DNA from 3 places in the Colwellia sp. MB3u-55 genome. Region 1 is predicted to be linked to each of the others. Evidence: predicted binding sites of a transcription regulator. Region 1 holds the regulator's gene; each other region holds the start of a gene.

Region 1 (7,195 bases):
CAAACACCACCACCATAGATGCCGAGGTTTTGCCCAAAATTCGCTCACGCACTAAATCAGATAATTGATGAGGTGATAACTGGCTGGTATTAATATACAAACCCGCACGCGTCGAAATAGGCTCAAGCAGCTTTTTCTCTAAAGAGATGGCTTGGTCGAGTGGAATATTTTGTTTAATTAAAGGATGCAAACGACGCGTTTCACTAAAACGTCGAATAAGATCAGAGTCATCGGCATCTAAATACAGGATATCGAGTTTTACCGTTTTTGGCAGATAATCTAATATCTCTGAAACATCATTAGGGTCATTGGGTAAGTTACGTACATCTAAACTAACCGCTACTTTGTCGTAATCATTAATAACGGTATGTGCTAATGCAGGCAATAAATTTACCGGAATATTATCGACACAGTAGTAGCCTAAATCTTCGAGTACACGTAAGGCGACACTTTTACCTGACCCTGAGCGACCACTGACTATCAAGAGTTTCATTTGAGTTTTCCTGGGTTATTATTAGATTTTATTAACGTTGAGCATGCTTTATTATAGTAAAAAGCTCTTGCGAATCTTTGCATTTTCTTATTTGCTTTGCGAATTGTTTAGTACTAAATATTTGCGCAATACTTTGTAAGGTATCTAAATGTTGTTGGCAGTTTTCTTCGGGTACAAATAACGCAATAATAATATCGACAGCACGGTTGTCTATCGCATCAAATTCAACGGCTTGTTCACTGGTCAGCAATACAGCAATAACTTGTGACGTGTTAGTTAATCGACCATGAGGAATCGCAATGCCATTTCCTATACCGGTAGATCCAACTTTTTCACGCGCCATTAAGCTTTCGAATAATTGATGAGTATCAATATTGTCGAATTTTTTTGCCGCAGTTGTGCTAATTATTTCAAGGAGTTTTTTTTTGCTTGTACCCTTAATTGCACACAGGGTGCAATCAAGGGTAAGGATATCTTGCAACTTCATTATACTACTTAGATTCTTTGGTGAGTGAACAGGCGATAAACAGCATTAATGCTGATTCGTTTTACCTTTGTACTTTAATATTTGCCGGTCAAGCTTAACAACAAGACTATCAATAGAGGCATACATGTCAGCATTTTCAGCTTTTGCATGTAAATCAGAGCCACTAACGTGAACAGTCGCTTCAGCAATTTGATTTGATTTTTCAACGGTGAGAACAACATGTACATTATTGATATGATCAAAATGTCGGCTTAATTTTGTCATCTTAGTCGTGACGTTTTCTCGTAAAGCTTCGGTAATGTCAACATGGTGGCCAGAAAGATTAATTTGCATAAGCTTAATTCCTCATCTTTTCGTTAAAGTAAACTTTTTCGTTGGTTAGAAGGTGGAATAGAAAGTGACTCTCGATATTTTGCTATGGTACGTCGAGCTACATTTATCCCTTGGTCGGCTAATAAATCAGCCATTTTACTATCACTAAGTGGTTTTGCTGGGATTTCGGCAGCAACAAATTTTTTGATTAGTGCACGAATAGCTGTTGATGAGCATTCGCCACCGCTTTCGGTGCCAACATGGCTTGAGAAGAAAAACTTCAGTTCGAAAATTCCACGTGGCGTATGCATGTACTTTTGTGTTGTCACTCGTGAAATGGTTGATTCATGCATATCGACAGCTTCGGCAATATCATTTAAAACCATTGGACGCATGGCTTCATTACCATGTTCAAAAAAGCCAATTTGACGTTGCACAATACAGTTTGACACTTTTAATAAAGTATCATTACGGCTTTCTAAGCTTTTAATAAACCATTTAGCTTCTTGTAAATTTGAGCGAATAAATTGTGTGTCCGCTGTCGACTTCATCGAACGTGACATCGAAGCATATTGCTGATTCACCGAAAGTTTTGGCGCAGTATCAGGGTTTAATTCGACCACCCAACGGCCATTTTTCTTTTCAACAGACACATCAGGAATAACGTACTGGTCGTCACTCTTCATCACACTATCGCCGGGTCTAGGGTCAAGTGATTGAATAAGACGTACCACTTCGCGCAGTTGGTCTTCTTTCAGTCGAGTTTTACGCATTAATGTACGATAGTCTCGGCTACCCAGCAGATTAATATGGTCACGCAAAACTAACTTACTTTCTGCTAGCCAAGGTGTAGCTGGGTCAAATTGATTAAGTTGAATGATTAAACATTCTGAAATTGAACGAGCAGCGACGCCGACAGGATCAAAGAGGTTAATACGTTTTAGTACCACCTCTATTTCATCAAGCTCTACTCCTTCAATGGCAACACTCTCTAAAATGTCTTCACTAGATACCGTTAAGTAACCGGCGTCATCAACCGCATCAATAATTGCTGTCGCTATAGTGCGGTCTGTTTCGGTAAAAGGGCTTAATTCCATTTGCCAGCGCAAATGATCTTGAATAGAGTCTTGGGTCTCGCCTTGGTAAGTATAATCTTCTGAAGAGGGGCCTGAACTTGAACTTGCTGCACCAGCTGTGTAGTTATCATCCCAAGTGGTATCCATGTTTAATTCTTCAGGGATATCGTTTTTGTCCATGGCTTCAGTAGTGGTGATTTCATCAATGGTAGGCGTAGCGTCTTCGCTACCATCAGAAGCTGGGGCTTCTTTAACATCACCAGTACCGGCAGTGTGAGCTTCTTCAAGGTTGTCAGTACTTTTATCTTCGGGATTATTTGAAGACTCATCCATTTCTAATAATGGATTGCTTTCTAAGGCTTCTTGAATTTCTTGTTGAAGCTCTAACGTAGACAGTTGCAGCAATTTGATTGCTTGCTGCAATTGTGGCGTCATGGTTAATTGTTGTCCTATGCGGAGTTGTAGAGTAGGGCGCATTTAGGTCATTAACTTCCTATTATTTTTAATGGGATATTTTCGTTTTTTTCATACGAAGATATTATTCACTTACTGACTACTATAGCGTGAATTGTTCACCAAGGTATACATCTCTTACATGTTGATTTGCAAGAATTTGATCTGCAGTACCTTCTGCAATAAGTTCACCATGACTAACAATATACGCATGTTCACATACATCGAGAGTTTCACGTACATTGTGATCAGTGACCAACACACCAATGCCACGTTCTTTTAAGTGTAGAATAATTTTTTTAATATCACCTACTGAAATTGGGTCAACACCAGCAAAAGGTTCATCTAATAAAATAAATTTTGGTTCAGCAGCTAAAGCGCGGGCAATTTCTACTCGGCGGCGTTCACCACCCGATAAGCTCATGCCTAAATTATCTTTGATATGACCTATGTTGAATTCTTCAACAAGATGTTCTAATTTTTCTTCACGTTCAGCATCTGATAATTCTTTTCGTGTTTGTAAAATAGCCATAATATTATCGTAAACACTGAGTTTTCGAAAAATAGAGGCTTCTTGTGGTAAATATCCGATGCCTTTTCTAGCACGCTCATGCATAGGCGCTAACGTCAGGTTTTCGTCATTTAAAATAATATCGCCACTATCACTTTCAACCAAACCAACGATCATATAAAAAGAAGTTGTTTTTCCGGCACCATTTGGGCCCAGTAAACCGACTATTTGTCCTGCTGAAACTTGCATACTGACATTTTTAACCACTTTTCTGCCTTTATAGGCTTTGGCAAGGCCTTTTGCCATTAGGGTGCTAGTGCTCATAAATTAATTTTTTCCTGAGTTTTCGCGTCTGTGGTTGTCGCTTTAATTTTTTCTTTTGGCTGAAAAATCGTTTTAGTGCGTTCGTTAGATTTACTTTCAGCATTAACATACTGAGTGGCAATATTGTAAGTAATTCTACTGCCACTAACTTCACTGCCTTCTTGCTGTAATAGCGCATTTCCTGAAATGATCACTAAATTATTTGCAGGCTCATATCTTATTTCGTCGGCTTGTAAGCTAAGTGGAGTGCCATCGGCTAAGGTTTGTTTAAAGGTTGCTGGCTTCCCTTTAGCGATGTAGGTTTTTTCTTCACTGCCTGATTGAGTCAGCACTTGTACTAAATCAGCACGTATAACTAATGAACCTTGAGTGATCACCACGTTATCAATATAGCTGAATATTTTATTTTTAAGATCAACGGCTTGTCTTGAAGCGTTAATTTCAATCTTTTGTTTTATATCAAATTTTTCAGCGAAAGCTGACGAAAATAGCGGAGTTGATAACAATAAGCACAGTAGGCTATTTTTTAACAATTTCATAAATTGATTTCACATGTTTAGTTAGTGTCATTTGGTTGGTGTTTAAGTCGACAATTAAACCTTTACCATCGATGGTAAATCCTTTACCGATAATTTTAATTTCTTGTTCTGAACTTATGATGTTAGTTTTTAGATCAAGTTCAAAGTATTTTCCTTGAACTTCTTGTAATAAGCTATCGGGATCTGTTGCTAACAGGCGGACATGCTTTTCTAATTTCACCCGGTTGTTATTGTATAATATGCCTTCATTGGCAGATATTTTCCATGCGGGCGCATCATTTTTTGGATGAAGTGTGTATTGAGGAAACTCAAAGTTGGTAATACTTAACTCAGGGTAATGTTCCATACGATGGGCATCAACAACATAAGCTAAACTTCCTTGATGTTTATAAACATTACTGTGTAAATTTTCGGCAATAAAATCAGGGGTCAGCGTCTTATCAATCGCTTGTAATTGTGGTGCTGAGGAATTTCTCCATTCAATTATACCGTAAACGCCTCCCGCAATTAGAAAAAACAACAAAGTTAAACTATAAAGTCGATTCATATACTCGCACCCGAAGCATTTGCTAAGGTGTTTTGGCTAAGCATGATTAAATCGCATATTTCTCGAACAGCACCAAAACCGCCATGGTTAAAAGTGGTGTAATTTGCGATAGATAAAATACTTGGGTGGGCATCTTGAACAGCAATACCCAAGCCTACGGCTTTGATACACTCATAATCAGGCATATCATCACCAATATAAGCAATTTCCTCGAGGGATAACTTTAATTGCTTAGCCATCGTTTTCAAGGCGGGTAATTTATTTTCTTCACCTTGCACTATATATTTAACATTTAAGGCTGACATACGTGTTGCGACAATATTTGATGTTCTCCCGGTGATCACCGCTACATCGACACCGCTGGCGCCTAATGCTTTTATGCCGTAGCCATCTTTAGTGTGAAAAGCTTTTAATTCTTCACCATCGTTACCCAAATAAATACGGCCATCAGAAAAAACGCCATCAATATCACATATCAGTAGCTTTATTGTTTTCATGGTATTGAATGCTGTGTCAGTAATTTCGCCATAGAGTGTTTGCATATTAGATAAGACCTGATTTTAGTAAGTCGTGCATATTCATTGCGCCAATAGGTATATTATTGTCATTAACAATAATTAAACCATTAATTTTTTTGTCTTCCATGATCTTTAAGCCTTCGGCGGCTAGCATATCTTGATGAGCCACAGTGGGATTTTTTGTCATCACTGATGCAATAGTATCGAGATGTATATCAATACGTTCATCAAGAATACGACGTAAATCTCCGTCAGTGAATAAGCCTTGTAATTGACCACTCTCGTCGACTACCGCCGTCATCCCCAAACCTTTTAACGATACTTCAACCAACGCATCCTTAATTTTAGCATTAGCATTTACAGTTGGTAAGCGCTCACCACTATGCATTATATCGCTAAGACGTAGTAATAGGCGTTTTCCTAAACTACCACCGGGATGAGAGAGTGCGAAGTCGTCAGCGGTAAAGCCGCGAGCATTTAATAAGGCAACAGCGAGTGCATCACCCATTACTAGGGTTGCTGTGGTACTTGATGTTGGCGCTAATCCTAGTGGACAAGCCTCTTGTGAAACAGCAACACAGACATGGGTATCGCCTAGTTTTGCTAAGGTTGAGGCTGGATTCCCCGTCATCGCAATAAGTTTAGCGCCAATACGTTTTATGACTGGCACTATTGCTAACACTTCACTGGTTTCGCCCGAGTGCGAAATAGTTAACACGACGTCATCACCGGTAATCATACCTAAATCACCGTGACTTGCTTCACCAGGGTGAACAAAAAAAGAAGGTGTACCGGTGCTCGCCAGCGTTGCAGCAATCTTGCCACCGATATGGCCTGACTTGCCCATGCCAGCAATAATAACCCTACCTTTACAGTTAAACATTAACTGACAGGCATATTCAAAGTTCTCATCAATGTACTGGGCTAACTCTGCAATAGCCTGTTGTTCTATGTGAATAACGTCTAACGCTAGCTGTTTAAAATCGTTCATTATTAGCCCGTTTTTATTTTGTAAATTGCTATTATAGTGTTTGTTATTGCTTTATTTGACTAAAAAGTAGCGCTTGATAAGCGATAAAAGCGCCTATTAATAACAAACCTTTTAAGCGGCCAATGCAAAACTTTCCGGCACGACGAGTAAAACACAGTATAAATAATAATACGGTAACGCCAAGCATGTAAGGAGCGTCACGTGCTGCGGCATCTGAATCTACTTCGCCCGGTGCAATTAAGCCAGCGAGCGAGAGTACGGCTAAAATATTAAAGATATTAGAGCCAATAATACTCCCTAGCGCTAAATCATCTTCTTTCTTGATAATACTCATAATACTTGCCGCAAGTTCTGGCAAGCTTGTGCCAACGGCAATAACGGTCAAACCAATCACTAAGTCACTGATGCCAAATGCTTTAGCAATAAAAACGGATGAATCGACCAGGTAGCTAGCACTCATAGGTAAGAAAATAATACCAACGACTAGCCAAAGTAAAGATTTAGGTTTGCTAACCGCGTCTGGCACTTCTTGTTCTGCTTCAATGATCAATGGATCATCAATTGGCCGAGTTTTAGAGGCTCTTATGGTGATAAAAAGTAACGCAAATATATAAACAAAAAAGCCGATCATCAGTGATAAGCCTTCGTTAAAGCCAAAGTAATCGTCAGAAAGCATCCAATAGGCTAGGGCGGTAACAATTAAAATTAATGGAATTTCTCGTCTTACCGTTGATGAGGAAACGTTTAAAGGTTGAAATAATGCTGTTATACCGAGTACCAAAGCAATGTTAGTAATGTTTGAACCGATTGCGTTACCGATAGCTGTATTATTGTTACCGTCTAAAGATGCTGTCGCTGCAATCATCATTTCTGGAGCAGATGAACCCATGGCAACAATAGTTAAACCAATAATCATCGGTGAGATACCAAAATTTCTTGCTAAT
Region 2 (7,195 bases), 170 kb from region 1:
GCTCAGTGGTGTAACTTCAACTAGCTCATCGTTATCAATAAACTCAAGCGCTTGTTCAAGTGACATGACAATAGGCGGTGTTAACGTTTGTGCTTCATCAGTACCTGATGAACGAACGTTAGTTAACTGCTTACCTTTAAGAGCGTTTACTGTTAAATCGTTGTCACGGCTATGAATACCAATAACTTGACCTTCATAAATATCAACACCGTGTCCGATTAACATACGACCACGTGATTGTAAGTTGAATATTGCATTCGTTAATGCTTTACCTGTTGCATTACCGATCATTACACCATTTTTACGTTGGCCAATGTCGCCACCTTTATGAGGTCCGTATTCAAAAAATGTATGATAAATCAAGCCAGAACCTGACGTTAATGTCATGAATTCAGTTTGGAAACCGATCAAACCACGACTTGGCATGATAAAGTCCATACGAATACGACCCGTTCCGTCAGGTGCCATATCTGTTAATTCAGCTTTACGAACACCCATTCTTTCCATTATAGGTCCTTGATGCTGCTCTTCAACATCAATGGTCACGTTTTCATAAGGTTCTTGTATTTGACCATCAATCTCACGAATAATAACTTCAGGACGTGATACTGCTAACTCAAAACCTTCACGGCGCATGTTTTCAATTAAAATGCCTAAGTGAAGCTCACCACGACCTGATACTTTAAATTTATCAGCATCAGGAAGTTGCTCAACACGTAAAGCAACGTTGTGAATTAATTCTTTGTCTAAACGGTCTTTGATGTTACGTGAAGTAACATACTTACCTTCTTTACCACAAAATGGTGAAGTGTTTACTTGGAAAGTCATATTGATAGTAGGTTCATCAACAGATAATGCTGGTAAGCCTTCAACTTCTGTAGGACAACAAACCGTATCAGATATTTTTAACTCGCCTAAACCAGTAATAGCAATAATATCGCCAGCAAAACCTTCTTCGATATCAAGTCTTTCTAAACCTAAGTAGCCGAATACTTTACCAACTTTAGCATTATGAATCTTGCCAGTTGCTAATTTAATCGTCACTTGTTGGTTTGGTTTAACAGAACCACGAGTAATACGGCCAACACCAATTACACCTAAGTAAGAGCTGTAATCAAGTTGAGATATTTGCATTTGAAATGGACCATCTGGATCCGCTGTTGGTGCTGGCACTTCTTTAAGAATAGTATCAAATAAAGGTGTCATGTCTGTGCCTGTTACGCCTTCTTCAAGCGAAGCCCAACCATTAATTGCTGAAGCGTAAACAACTTTAAAGTCAAGCTGTTCATCTGTAGCGCCAAGGTTGTCAAACAATTCAAAAACTTGATCCATAACCCAATCAGGGCGAGAACCAGGCTTATCAACTTTATTAATAACTAGGATTGGCTTTAAACCTTGAGCAAACGCTTTTTTCGTTACGAAACGCGTTTGTGGCATAGGGCCTTCTTGTGCATCAACGATAAGTAAAACCGAATCTACCATTGACATAACACGTTCAACTTCGCCGCCGAAATCAGCATGGCCAGGAGTATCAACTATGTTTACACGGTAACCGTTCCAGTTAATAGCCGTATTTTTAGCTAAGATTGTGATACCACGTTCTTTTTCGATATCATTCGAATCCATCGTGCGTTCTTCAAGACCGCCGCGGGCATCAAGGGTACCTGATTGTTCTAATAATTTATCAACCAAAGTTGTTTTACCATGATCAACGTGGGCTATGATGGCAACATTACGTAATTTATCTAACACGGGTTTTACTCACTTCTTGCAAGACTTTTTCATCAAAAGAATATAGGGCTATAATTGGGCGCGAATTATACAGCAACGAAGTCAACAAAGACAGCAACAAATATTTCAGTACCTATTAAATTCTCCATACACGAATCGTAATGCACTGTTATACTCTTAAGCACCAACAACCAGCAGACGCACCAATTTGGCGCTACCAACGCACAAAGGTGGTGCAGACAGGCTTTAGTAAATAAGTTAACACCTTATATATAAGGGTTTTATCTGTTGGCATGAATTTCGCTTTATGCCCGTCATGCGAAATGCAAACGTATTTTATTTTAATGACACTGGAGACTTTACATGTCACAAGCCGTATTAGATTTAATCAAAGACAACGATGTTAAATTTGTTGACCTACGTTTTACTGATTCAAAAGGTAAAGAGCAACACGTTTCAATTCCTTATCACCAAGTAAATGAAGACTTTTTTGAAGACGGTAAAATGTTTGATGGTTCTTCTATCGAAGGTTGGAAAGGTATTAATGAATCTGACATGGTAATGATGCCTGATGCTGATTCTGCGGTATTAGACCCTTTTACAGATGCAGTAACATTAAATATTCGTTGTGATATTTTAGAACCAAGTACAATGCAAGGCTACAGCCGTGATCCTCGTTCGGTTGCTAAACGCGCTGAAGAGTACTTACGTAGCACAGGTATCGCTGATACTGTATTGATTGGTCCTGAGCCAGAATTCTTCTTATTTGATGATGTACGCTTCAGTACTGATATGAGTGGTTCTTTCTATAAGATTGATGATAAAGAAGCTGCTTGGAATTCAGGTACTGAATACGAAGAAGGCAATATGGGTCACCGTCCAGGTGTTAAAGGCGGTTACTTCCCAACGTCTCCTGTAGATTCATCACAAGATATTCGTTCAGCCATGTGTTTGGTTATGGAAGAAATGGGCTTAGTTGTTGAAGCGCATCACCATGAAGTAGCAACAGCTGGTCAAAACGAAATTGCATGTCGCTTCAATACCTTAGTTAAAAAAGCTGATGAAGTTCAAATATACAAGTATGTTGTTCATAACGTTGCTCACGCTTACGGTAAAACAGCAACTTTCATGCCTAAGCCATTAGTTGGCGACAACGGCTCTGGTATGCATGTTCATCAATCACTTGCCAAAGACGGTGTTAACTTATTCGCTGGTGATAAATACGGTGGCTTATCTGAAATGGCGCTTTATTATATTGGTGGTATTATTAAGCATGCTAAAGCATTGAATGCTTTTACTAACCCAGCAACTAATTCTTACAAACGTTTAGTTCCACATTTTGAAGCGCCGGTAATGCTTGCATATTCTGCACGTAATCGCTCTGCATCAATTCGTATACCGGTTGTTCCATCACCAAAAGCAATGCGTATTGAAGCTCGTTTCCCTGATCCAGCAGCAAACCCATATTTAGCTTTTACGGCTTTATTAATGGCTGGTCTTGATGGTATTAAAAACAAAATTCATCCTGGTGATGCGATGGATAAAGATTTATACGATTTACCAGCAGAAGAAGCTGCAGCTATCCCACAAGTAGCAACATCGCTTGAAGATGCCTTACAAAGCTTAGAAGCTGATTATGAGTTTTTAATCGCTGGTGGTGTTATGGATAAAGATATGATTGATGCATACATTGCTATTAAACGTGGTGAATCACAACGCGTAAACATGACAACTCATCCATTAGAGTTTGAATTATATTACAGCGTATAATCTTGACTATATGATTAAATGAAAAAAAGCTCACTTCGGTGAGCTTTTTTGTGGCAAATAGACGATTAATTATATAAGTTTAAGGTAACTATTTTAAGTTGAGCTAAATTTTTGCGTTATTCTTTATTGTTATTAACTTTAATCATCACATTACTTAGTTGTAATACCTTTGCGACGGCAACCAAAATTTATGTTTGGAGAAGTGATGATGGTATCTTAGTTTTTTCTGATAGCCCTCAAGCTGGTGCGGAAGAAGTTGAAATAAAAAAACCCAATACGGCCTCTTCTATTGATACCTCAATGCTAGATTTAACGCCAAAAATTATCAAAGATGATTACCAAGTTGAAATTAACCAACCTAAACAAAATGCCACGGTTAGAGACAACACTGGTTCTGTTTACATAGCAGGTAGTATCAAACCTATCTTTAAACAAGGCTTAGCTATTCAACTTTTTTTAGATGGTAAACCCCATCAACCTCCGCAATCTCACTCGATGTTTGTGCTACGAAATATAGATCGCGGCGAACATATCATAAAAATGCAATTACTTAATGATAAAGGCAAGATAATTGCATCATCAAAGCCTATAACCTTTTATATGCATAGAGCATCGGTTAATAACGCAAATTAAGTAGCATTTGCTGCAACTTGCACCAAATGTAACTACATTAATATTTTGTCGCACTACATCAGTGCAAAAGGTTTTTATGTCTAGCAACAGCAATAGAGATCAACAATTAAAATTTAGCTACCAACAAAAGCTGCCAAATCAGATGGTTACGGCACTTGTAGTGCTAGATAATAAATTAACGATTAAATATGTTAACCCTGCAGCAGAAGCGTTATTAGTTAAGAGTTTTAACAAGCTGTGCAACTTACCAATTACAACAGTCTTCTACAATTCTCCTATTAAAAAGGAACGTTTAGAACAACTGCTGACTTCTGGCCAAGAATTTAGTGACAGTGATGTCACTATTGAATTTTTTGATCACAGCCGTATTACCGTGGAAATAACAGCCTCGTCTGTTGAGTTCAACAAACAGCCACATATAATCTTAGAATTCAAACAGATTGATCAGCAAAAACAAATGAGTATCGAAGCATTTCAGCACCAGCAATGGGAGTCGTCTCGAGATTTGATACGTGGGCTTGCACATGAAATTAAGAATCCATTAGGCGGTCTTCGTGGCGCTGCACAATTATTAAGTAAAGAATTAACGCAAGAGCAACAAGAATATACTGAAATGATTATTGAACAAGCCGACCGTTTAACTAATTTGGTTGACAAGCTTTTAGGCCCTAATCAATTACCTCAAATGGCAGAACAAAATATTCATATTGTCTTAGAGAAAGTTTTTAAGCTGATTAATTTTAACAACCCTAAAAATATTAAATTTATTAGAGACTATGACCCCTCTATTCCTGAAATAAGTTTTGATCAAGATAAGCTTCAACAAGCGGTTTTGAATATTGTTAATAACGCCGTTCAAATTATTGATGAGGGCTGTAACATAACCCTCAAAACAAGAGCCGCTAGTAATAAAACCATTAATGGAAGACGGGTAAAACTCTGTGTTCAAATCAGTGTTATTGATAATGGCCCTGGTATTCCGAAAAAGATTCAAGACACTCTATTTTACCCTATGGTATCTGCACGCGATAACGGTACAGGTTTAGGCTTGTCTATTTCACAAACCTTAGTGCAACAGCACAAAGGTAAATTATCTTGCTATAGCCGACCAGGTCATACTGAGTTTTTAATTTTACTGCCTTTACAAGAAGAGAATAATAATGAATGTTGAGCAAGTTTGGATTGTAGATGATGACAGCTCTATTCGCTGGGTGTTAGAAAAAGCCTTATCAGGAGCAAATATATCTGTAGCCTCTTTTGAGAAACCAGAAGACTTACTCATCGCCCTAGAGCACCAACAACCAGAAATAATAATTTCTGATATAAAGATGCCAAATATTGATGGTATGACGTTACTTAGCCGTGTTAGTGAGAATTTTCCTAACCTACCGGTGATCATAATGACTGCACATTCAGATCTCGATAGTGCTGTAAATGCCTATCAGGGTGGCGCATTTGAATACTTACCTAAACCTTTTGATACTGACGAAGCTATTTCTCTAACAAAACGGGCGCTAACACATGCTCGGGAACAAAGTGCTAAACGTAAGCACTCTATAGTAGCACCTGATCCCGTTGGAATAATTGGCGCGGCTCCAGCTATGCAAGAAGTTTTCAGGGCAATTGGACGACTATCACGTTCGAGTATCAGTGTACTCATTAATGGCGAGTCTGGTACAGGTAAAGAGCTTGTCGCACATGCCCTTCACACGCATAGTCCACGATCGAATGCTCCCTTTATTCCCTTAAATATGGCTGCAATACCAAAAGATTTAATTGAATCAGAGTTATTTGGCCATGAGAAAGGTGCGTTTACTGGCGCGAATGCCGTAAGACAGGGTCGCTTTGAACAAGCGCATAAAGGAACCTTGTTTCTTGATGAAATTGGCGATATGCCTTTAGATATTCAAACACGTTTGTTACGTGTGCTCGCCGATGGACAATTTTATCGCGTTGGTGGTCATTCACCTATTAAAGTTGACGTAAGGATCATTGCGGCTACACATCAGAACCTAGAGGTTCAAGTCAGTAATGGTGAATTTCGTGAAGATCTATTTCACCGTTTAAATGTCATTAGAATACAGTTACCCAGTTTACGTGAACGCAAGGAAGATATTGAACAGCTCATTAATCATTTTTTACATTTAGCTGCAAAAGAATTAGAGGTTGAACAAAAAACCCTGCACAAAGCCACACTTAGTTATTTACAACAATGTGCGTGGCCAGGAAATGTTCGTCAGCTTGAAAATATTTGTCGTTACTTAACGGTAATGGCAAGTGGTAAAGAAATTATATTAGATGATTTACCGAGTGAACTTGCTGAGAATACCCCATTAACAAACCCTACTGCAAAAGCTTCATCATGGCCAGTTGCATTGCAAGAGTGGGTTGATGAGCAATTAGCCAAAGGGAATAACAATATTATTGATACCGCTTTGCCTGAATTTGAAAAAATACTATTAGAGCGTGCGCTTCATTATACACAAGGAAGAAAGCAAGAGGCGGCTAAAAAATTAGGTTGGGGAAGGAATACCCTAACAAGAAAATTAAAAGAACTTAATATGTAATGACGTAGTGAAGGTAGCTGTTTAGCTACTTTCACATGTATCACTGATACACTGCTTACAACTGTTACACAATTTCAAGTTAATGATGTGGGCAGCTACAATCAAACTTGCGCCAATCACAATAAAGAATGGCTGAATATCTTCTGAAAAATCATGCTTTATCCAGTAAATACCAATACCTAAAAAAAGTAGGTAGAAAGGGTAATGCTTTCTATGGTATTTTTTAAAACCGGAAAACAAGGCTAAAGTACCTAGTGCAGCAGTTATTAATAAAAATACATGTTCCCATGCATGGTCAGCTAAAAAACTTAATCCTAGTAAAGGCAGTGCCGGTAACAATATCGGTAATAAGATACAATGAAGCGCACAAAGTGATGTTGCGGTTATTCCAATACGATCAAGCACTTTATACTCCCCTTACAATTAGACAATGATTACTGTTATAAGTGAATAATATCACAATTGATATAGTATCACAAAACTTTTAAGCGCGT
Region 3 (7,195 bases), 280 kb from region 1:
CACAGTTCAGTCTCTTAAGTCGTTGGCATTAACCATAACTGCAAAAGGTAAAATAACGGCTCCGACGTTATCTATATCATCGCCACTTGATAACCAATTAAAAGATTCAATGGTGCAGCAGGTATCAACTAAATTAACAAGCTTCAAATCTGACATTAAAGCAGGGTTAAGCACTAAGCTTACTCAAGCTTTAGGGGTAAGTAATAAGGAAGCTGAGTCTCTAATGGATGTTGAAGCACTCATCGGAGATAGTGATAAAGCATTAGATGAGCTGATTAACTCAGATATCGTCGCAGCGAAAAAGAAAGAGTTTGAAGATAAACAAAAAGATAAGCTCAAAGATAAAGCAAAAGAAAAACTAGGGAAACTATTTGGTTAGGCTTGCTTAGCTTACTCATCATTAATGACAAGTTTACGCTCAGCTATCGTAGTTGCCAAAGGGGAGATGAGCGGCCAAGCTAAACTAGTTTAATAAAGTCGTTTTAGTTTTTTCTGTAAAAAAGCCTCAGCTTATTATTAAGTTGAGGCTTTTTTTGTTAATTAGCGTGTTGTTTTTACTAAGCTTTAATGCCTAAACTGCTAAGGCCACCACTTTTCTTTCCCTTACTATTGTAGGTCATTGATGAGCGGTTATGATTCTCAAGCAAGGAGTTTTTCATGCGTTCAGCGGCAAGTGAAGATTGCTGTATGATTTGACCGTTAACCTGATTTTTGTCTTTACAACGCAGTAAAATAGCTTCAATTTCAGCAATCTCTTGCTGATGAATACCTGATTTAACTTCGTTTTTCAAAATAATATTTTGAGCGTTTTGTTCATCAAGTTGCTGTATGGCTTTTAGCAAAGCCTCTTTTTGCTCGGTAACGGCAGTTAATGCTTGTGGGCTTTGTTTTTGTAAGACTTCTTTTTCAACGCTGAGCAGCTCATCAAGCTGCTGTAGGTTATGTAACTGTTGAGCAATTAATTGCTCTGCTGCTAACGCTGTCATCAGGTGTAACTCCTGTGATTAGGTTAACAGTAAACTGTTAGCCTAGTTTAAATTCGAAATTTGCTATACTGGCAGCAAGCTTTTCAGGATCAACTTTATACTCACCATTTGCAATGGCTTTTTTGAGTTGATCGATTTTTTTCTGATCAACGGCTGGTGCGTCATTCGCTTTCTTTTGTAACTCATTTAACTGTTGAGCTTGTGGTGTTAAAGAGACTGAATCTTTACCTACAGATCTTCCTTGTTCACTACTTGCTGCATTTTGTGTGGCTTGCTGTTTGACTTGTACTTGTTGATCAAGCTTTTGCTTTACTTGACTGTTATTTGACAAGTTATTGATATTTATAGCCATAATACTATCCTATAGATAACGGGTTGATATTCACTATCTTGTTATCGGCAAGCAGCCTAATAACTTAACCATTATTATAAATTAATTATCACTTCGTTGATAGCCGATACTCGCCCTGTTACCGTTCTACCACTGCCTTCATTTTCAACCGCTATTTGCTCGCCAAGCCCCCCGTCTTCAAGGGCTATGCCGGAGGTCTTTATTGTCAACGTATTCGATTGCGCAATAAGCGTGACATGGCTGCCTTTGCAAACAAAACAAATATTTTTTTTAGTTAGAATGACACCCGCCCTCAACTTTCTTTTAGCTCGGGTACCAATAACGATTCTGGTATCATCTAAGCTCTCACCACGAATTCTATATTTATCGCGATATTCAATGGTGACATTTGAACTATCAACTCTACTGCCCTTACTAATGATACTTTTTGCAACAACTACCGGTATGACCACTTGAATTTTTGCAGGAATATAAAGATACCAAGACGATGGGTCGTCGCAATTTATTTTAACATTTACGTTTCTACCATTATGATTTTCAGGTATATTTGCGATTAAAGGTGTTAAACAAGGTTGAATAATAATTCTGGGATCTAAAGTAGAGACTGAAACGTTTATCTTTCCTTGCTTTGGCAATGGTGTATTATTTTTTATAAATTGTGTAACAAAATCTTGAATTTGCTGTCTGTCCATCGTTTGGGCAAAGGCTATATTTGAAAAAAACGCTGAGATTAGCGAAAGAATGATAAATATCTTGAATATGCTCATAAATTTGTCAACTATTTGCTAGGGAAATTAAAATACTCGTCTATGCTTAATTTATGTATTAGTGTAACAATAATTAGAAGCAGACGAATACGCACTAAACGTCAAAAAATTGAACGTTCAACATATATCTATAAGCACAATCAAGAAGTGTGCCTTTTTGTGAATTAAGTAAAATGAGGTTTGTATGGCAGGAATTTTAGACTCAGTAAATCAACGCACTCAGTTGGTTGGACAGAATAGACTTGAATTATTACTTTTTCGTTTAGTCGGACCGCAACGTTTTGGTATTAATGTTTTTAAAGTACGTGAAGTTATGCCTTGTCCGCGCTTAACCTTACTGCCAGGACAAGACGCTTTTATTAAAGGTGTTGCCCATATTCGTGGCCAAACCATTTCAGTGATCGATTTGAGCAAATCGACAGGTGGCCCAGAAATAGTGCCAGATGAAAATTCTTTTGTCATTATTGCAGAATACAATCGCAGTGTGCAGGGCTTTTTAGTAGGCGGTGTTGAGAGAATCGTCACGTTAAGCTGGAAAGATATTATGCCTCCTCCAGAAGGCGCTGGTAAATCGAGCTATTTGACCGCTGTTACAGAAATAGACAAAAAAATGGTCTCTATTTTAGATGTAGAGAAAATTTTAAATGAAATTAATCCTATTTCAACAGATTTAAGTGAAGATGTTGTTGATGCGAGTGTTGGAGTGAGTCTTGGCGAGCGAGTCATTATGATCGCGGATGATTCAACCGTAGCTAGAAATCAAGTGAGAAGAGCTTTAGAACCTTTAGGCTTAACAATGTTGTTAGCTAAAAATGGCCAAGACGCTTTAGATCAATTACTCGCTATAGAAGCCGAGTGTCATTCATCCATTACTGAAAAAGTCGCTTTACTTATCTCTGACATAGAAATGCCTGAAATGGATGGTTACACCTTAACCGCTGAGATTAAAAATAATGACCGATTGAAAGCTATGCCGGTTATTTTACATACTTCGCTAAGCGGAGTTTTTAATAATGCTATGGTTGCTAAAGTAGGTGCAGAAGATTTTATTCCAAAGTTTCATCCTGATGAATTAGCCATAGCAGTAAAAAAATGGTTAAAGAAAGATGAACTAGAAAATAATGCTAATTAACCCATTGTTTTTAGCGTATTCTATCGTTAATAAATGATAATAATAATTTAAGGCGGAATATAGAAGTGTCAATCCGACAGCTTGATGATAGCAGTTATCATCAGTTTAGAGTCTTCCTAGAGAAACAATGTGGCATTGTCTTAGGTGAAAATAAACAATACCTAGTGAAAAGCCGTTTAGCCCCTTTAATGGCAAAATTTGATGTTACCACATTAGGTGATTTAGTCACTCGTACTCTCAGTCCAATTGAAAGGCAGTTACGTGCCGCGGTTATCGACGCTATGACGACTAATGAAACCTTATGGTTTCGTGATGAGTACCCCTTTGAACTATTGAAAAAACGCTTACTTCCTGAGTTTAAAAATAAAAGAACGCCTTTGAAAATTTGGTCAGCAGCAAGTTCTTCAGGTCAAGAACCTTATTCTATTGCGATGGCAGTTCAAGAATTTAAGCAAAGTAATCCTGCTGCATTTTCGGGAGGTGTTCAAATTATTGGCACTGATATCTCCAATACTATGCTTGAGCATTGTAAGTATGGCCATTATGACAATTTAGCGTTGTCACGAGGTTTATCAGCCGAACGTAAAAGAATGTTTTTTGAAAATGGCGATAAAGGTATGTCGAAAATCAAAGACTCGATTAAGAAAATGGTTAGCTTTAGGCAACTAAATCTCCTAAATAGTTATAGTTTAATGGGTAAGTTTGATATTGTTTTTTGCCGTAACGTACTGATTTACTTTGCACCAGAAATTAAAAAGCAAATAATATCTCAAATTGAAGGCGTGCTAAACCCTAACGGCTATCTCTTTCTTGGCGCCTCAGAATCCTTGACGGGTTTAAACCAAAACTTTGATATGGTTCGCTGTAATCCCGGTATCATTTACCAGAAAAAGACTTAATATACTCCACTCAAATCCCCGTTGGCATAGAAATTGTATAGTTATCTTCATTGATTTGGAGGTAACACTATGGCTATCACTTTTGAAAAAGCACTGGGCATTCACCCACAAACACTTGCTGTTCGTTCTAAACGTGCAGAAGTTATTGCTAGTAATATTGCTAATGCAGATACACCCGGCTATAAAGCCAAGGGCATGGACTTTAAGTCTGCCTTAGCGCAAGCCTCTCAAAAGCAACAATCAGGTATGTCACGAACCCACGAAAAGCATTTTGATGTTCGCATTGCAACCAATAATGGTGTGCAATTTAGAACACCCGATCAACCAGATACTGGCGATGGTAATACAGTAGATGCACAAGTGGAACGAAACTTGTATCTAGAAAACTCAATGCAGTATCAAGCCAGTATTCAATTTCTTACTGGCAGGATTCAAGGCTTGAAAAAAGCCATCACCGGAGCAGGGCAATAATTATGAGCCTATTTAACGTATTTACTATATCTGGCACGGGTATGAGCGCTCAATCTGTTCGCTTAAATACCACCGCAAGTAACATTGCTAATGCTGATAGCGTTAGCAGTAGTGTTGATGCAACCTATCGAGCACGGCATCCGGTTTTTGCCGCAGAGATGCAAAAAGCTGCCGCAGGACAAGATGACTCAGGCGTAGGTGTCAAAGTTTTAGGCATTGTTGAAAGCGATCAGCCTTTAAATATTCAGCACTCTCCGGGACACCCAATGGCAGATAAAGATGGTTTCATTTATAAACCCAATGTAAACGTGATTGAAGAAATGACCAATATGATTTCAGCATCACGTTCATATCAAACAAATGTTCAATTGGCTGAATCAGCAAAAAATATGCTGAATAAAACCTTACAGCTTGGCAAGTAACAATTAAAGGTGGGATAAAATATGGAAACAGTAAGCGGAAGTAAACCTTTAGATGGCATGCGCTGGCAAAAGGAAGATGTTACAAAGACGGATAATGGCAATGGTATGTTAACGCAAGAAGATTTCTTTGCGTTACTGACCAAAGAGCTTTCTCATCAAGATCCAACTAAGCCCGTTGAAAATAATGAAATGATTTCGCAAATGACCGCGTTTTCAACGACTGACGGTGTGGCAACACTAAATGAACAATTTACCTCATTTGCTGCATCCATGTCATCGAGTCAAGCATTACAGGCCTCCTCGTTAGTGGGTCGCAGCGTTTTAGTTGATGATAATGTTTTTGGTATGGCTGAAGGTGAAGCCGTTAAAGGCAAAATGGTCACGGATAAAGCGGCAAGTAATGTAAATATTTATGTTGAAAACACCGCTGGAGAACTTATTCAAACAGTCCCTGTTGGCAGTGTGGCTGCAGGTGAGTTTACCTTTAATTGGGACGGCAAGATGACAAATGGCGAGTCCGCTCCACAAGGTGCTTATCGTTTTAGAATTGCAGGATTAGTGGAAGGTGAAGCATCAGAATTACAAGCGATGACCTATCGTAAAGTTGATAGTGTGACGTTAGCCGGTGCAGGTGGAAATATTTTATTAAATCTTAATGGTGGCAGTTCCATGGCACTAGCAGATGTGGTGGAAGTATCAGAAGGTTAAATTAATAGTTTTTCGAACTAAATAAATTTAAGCCACTGTTATTTCAATGAAGAGTGAATACTCGAAAATTAGAAATAATTAAGATAAACAGTTTTTTATATGAGGTGCAATTATGTCATTTAATATAGCGTTGAGCGGATTAAACGCTGCTCAAAAAGATTTGGATGTTACATCAAATAACATCGCTAACGTTAATACCACCGGCTTTAAAGAGTCGCGTGCGGAATTTGTTGATGTGTATGCGGCATCATTACTTGCTTCGGGTAAAACAAAAGTGGGTGACGGTGTTTTGACGGCAGATGTCGCTCAGCAGTTTCAGCAAGGTAGTATTCAGTTTACTAATAACGCGTTAGATTTAGCCGTTACGGGTAATGGTTTTTATGCAACAGTACCTGAACTTGACTCTTTGGAAACGTCATATACCCGGGCAGGTCAGTTTAAATTAAACGACAGTAATTTTGTTGTTAACTCTGCGGGTGAGCATTTATTAGGTTTCCCAGTTAACCCTGACGGCACCTCTGCGTCAGTAAGTTTAAGTACAGCGGAGCCTATTCGTATCCCTACTGCCTCTGGTGCTCCTCAGAAAACCAGTGAAGTAGATGTAAGAATGAACTTACCTGCTGGTGGTGATTGGATTAGTAGTGCGCCAGGTAACTTTGATCCCGAGGATCCGTTGACTTTTAACCATTCAACTTCGGTGACTATTTTTGATTCATTAGGTGATAGTCATATAATGACTTATTACTTTATTAAAGATAACCCTTCGACTAATGCTAATCAGTGGATGATGTTTGCTGGCGTTGATGGTATACCCGTAGACTTGGCTGATCCAGGTGGACAGACAGATCCAAATCCAACAGAACCCCCTGGAACACCAATATTAAATCCACAAGGTGGTGGTAATTCAGGTCCATTATCAGCAGGTGGCGGTGTTACTGGTATGCGTATGTACTTTGATTCTTCAGGTGATTTCGTTGCACAATTACCTATGCCAGGTGACGGTGGTGCTGTTACAGTTCCACTTGGAGCAACGATATTATCAAATGGTGCTGATCCAACTCAAACTGTGAAAATTAATTTCAATCTAGACCCTCTTGGCCCTAATCCAAATGAACCTACGCAGTTTGCTTCAAACTTTGAAGTGACTTCGCTTGAGCAAGATGGCTTAGCGGTTGGTCGATTAACGGGTATAGATATTGGTAGTGATGGTTTAATTCGAGCGACATACAGTAATGGTACTTCAGAACCATTATCACGAATTGCTTTAGTAAACTTTGCGAATGAACAGGGCTTAACACAAATCGGTAATACTTCATGGAAAGAAAGTATTAGTTCTGGTGAAGCATTGGCTGGTGAGGCGGGTTCAGGTACTTTTGGTACTATTAATTCATCGGCATTAGAGCAATCAAACGTTAACTTAACCACAGAATTAATCGACTTAATTTCAGCACAGCGAAA

What was found. Region 1 encodes sigma-54, which starts transcription at its own class of promoters, with help from an activator protein. Its sites were predicted from a motif close to GTTGGCACGNNNNTNGNNT; they were not measured.
Region 2: a site for sigma-54 is predicted at 2,019-2,037, ahead of glnA (glutamate--ammonia ligase). Genes of this name have one in related genera too.
Region 3: a site for sigma-54 is predicted at 2,244-2,262, ahead of flgA (flagellar basal body P-ring formation chaperone FlgA). Genes of this name have one in related genera too.

What each region holds. Positions count from the first base shown of each region.
Region 1 is NZ_JACGUS010000122.1:504,901-512,095, reverse strand. It holds gene rapZ (RNase adapter RapZ) at 1-493, opposite strand, end outside; gene ptsN (PTS IIA-like nitrogen regulatory protein PtsN) at 525-980, opposite strand; gene hpf (ribosome hibernation-promoting factor, HPF/YfiA family) at 1,026-1,313, opposite strand; gene H4J66_RS18490 (RNA polymerase factor sigma-54) at 1,337-2,845, opposite strand; gene lptB (LPS export ABC transporter ATP-binding protein) at 2,925-3,656, opposite strand; gene lptA (lipopolysaccharide transport periplasmic protein LptA) at 3,653-4,195, opposite strand; gene lptC (LPS export ABC transporter periplasmic protein LptC) at 4,176-4,742, opposite strand; gene kdsC (3-deoxy-manno-octulosonate-8-phosphatase KdsC) at 4,739-5,284, opposite strand; gene H4J66_RS18465 (KpsF/GutQ family sugar-phosphate isomerase) at 5,286-6,251, opposite strand; gene H4J66_RS18460 (calcium/sodium antiporter) at 6,295-7,195, opposite strand, start outside.
Region 2 is NZ_JACGUS010000122.1:675,489-682,683, forward strand. It holds gene typA (translational GTPase TypA) at 1-1,752, opposite strand, end outside; gene glnA (glutamate--ammonia ligase) at 2,095-3,501, shown strand; gene H4J66_RS19275 (DUF4124 domain-containing protein) at 3,613-4,134, shown strand; gene glnL (nitrogen regulation protein NR(II)) at 4,211-5,305, shown strand; gene glnG (nitrogen regulation protein NR(I)) at 5,295-6,701, shown strand; gene H4J66_RS19290 (MerC domain-containing protein) at 6,723-7,106, opposite strand; gene epmA (elongation factor P--(R)-beta-lysine ligase) at 7,186-7,195, opposite strand, start outside.
Region 3 is NZ_JACGUS010000122.1:224,973-232,167, reverse strand. It holds gene H4J66_RS17240 (TIGR03545 family protein) at 1-379, shown strand, start outside; gene flgN (flagellar export chaperone FlgN) at 558-986, opposite strand; gene flgM (flagellar biosynthesis anti-sigma factor FlgM) at 1,024-1,338, opposite strand; gene flgA (flagellar basal body P-ring formation chaperone FlgA) at 1,413-2,105, opposite strand; gene H4J66_RS17220 (chemotaxis protein) at 2,290-3,237, shown strand; gene H4J66_RS17215 (protein-glutamate O-methyltransferase CheR) at 3,303-4,136, shown strand; gene flgB (flagellar basal body rod protein FlgB) at 4,206-4,607, shown strand; gene flgC (flagellar basal body rod protein FlgC) at 4,610-5,029, shown strand; gene H4J66_RS17200 (flagellar hook assembly protein FlgD) at 5,051-5,737, shown strand; gene flgE (flagellar hook protein FlgE) at 5,850-7,195, shown strand, end outside.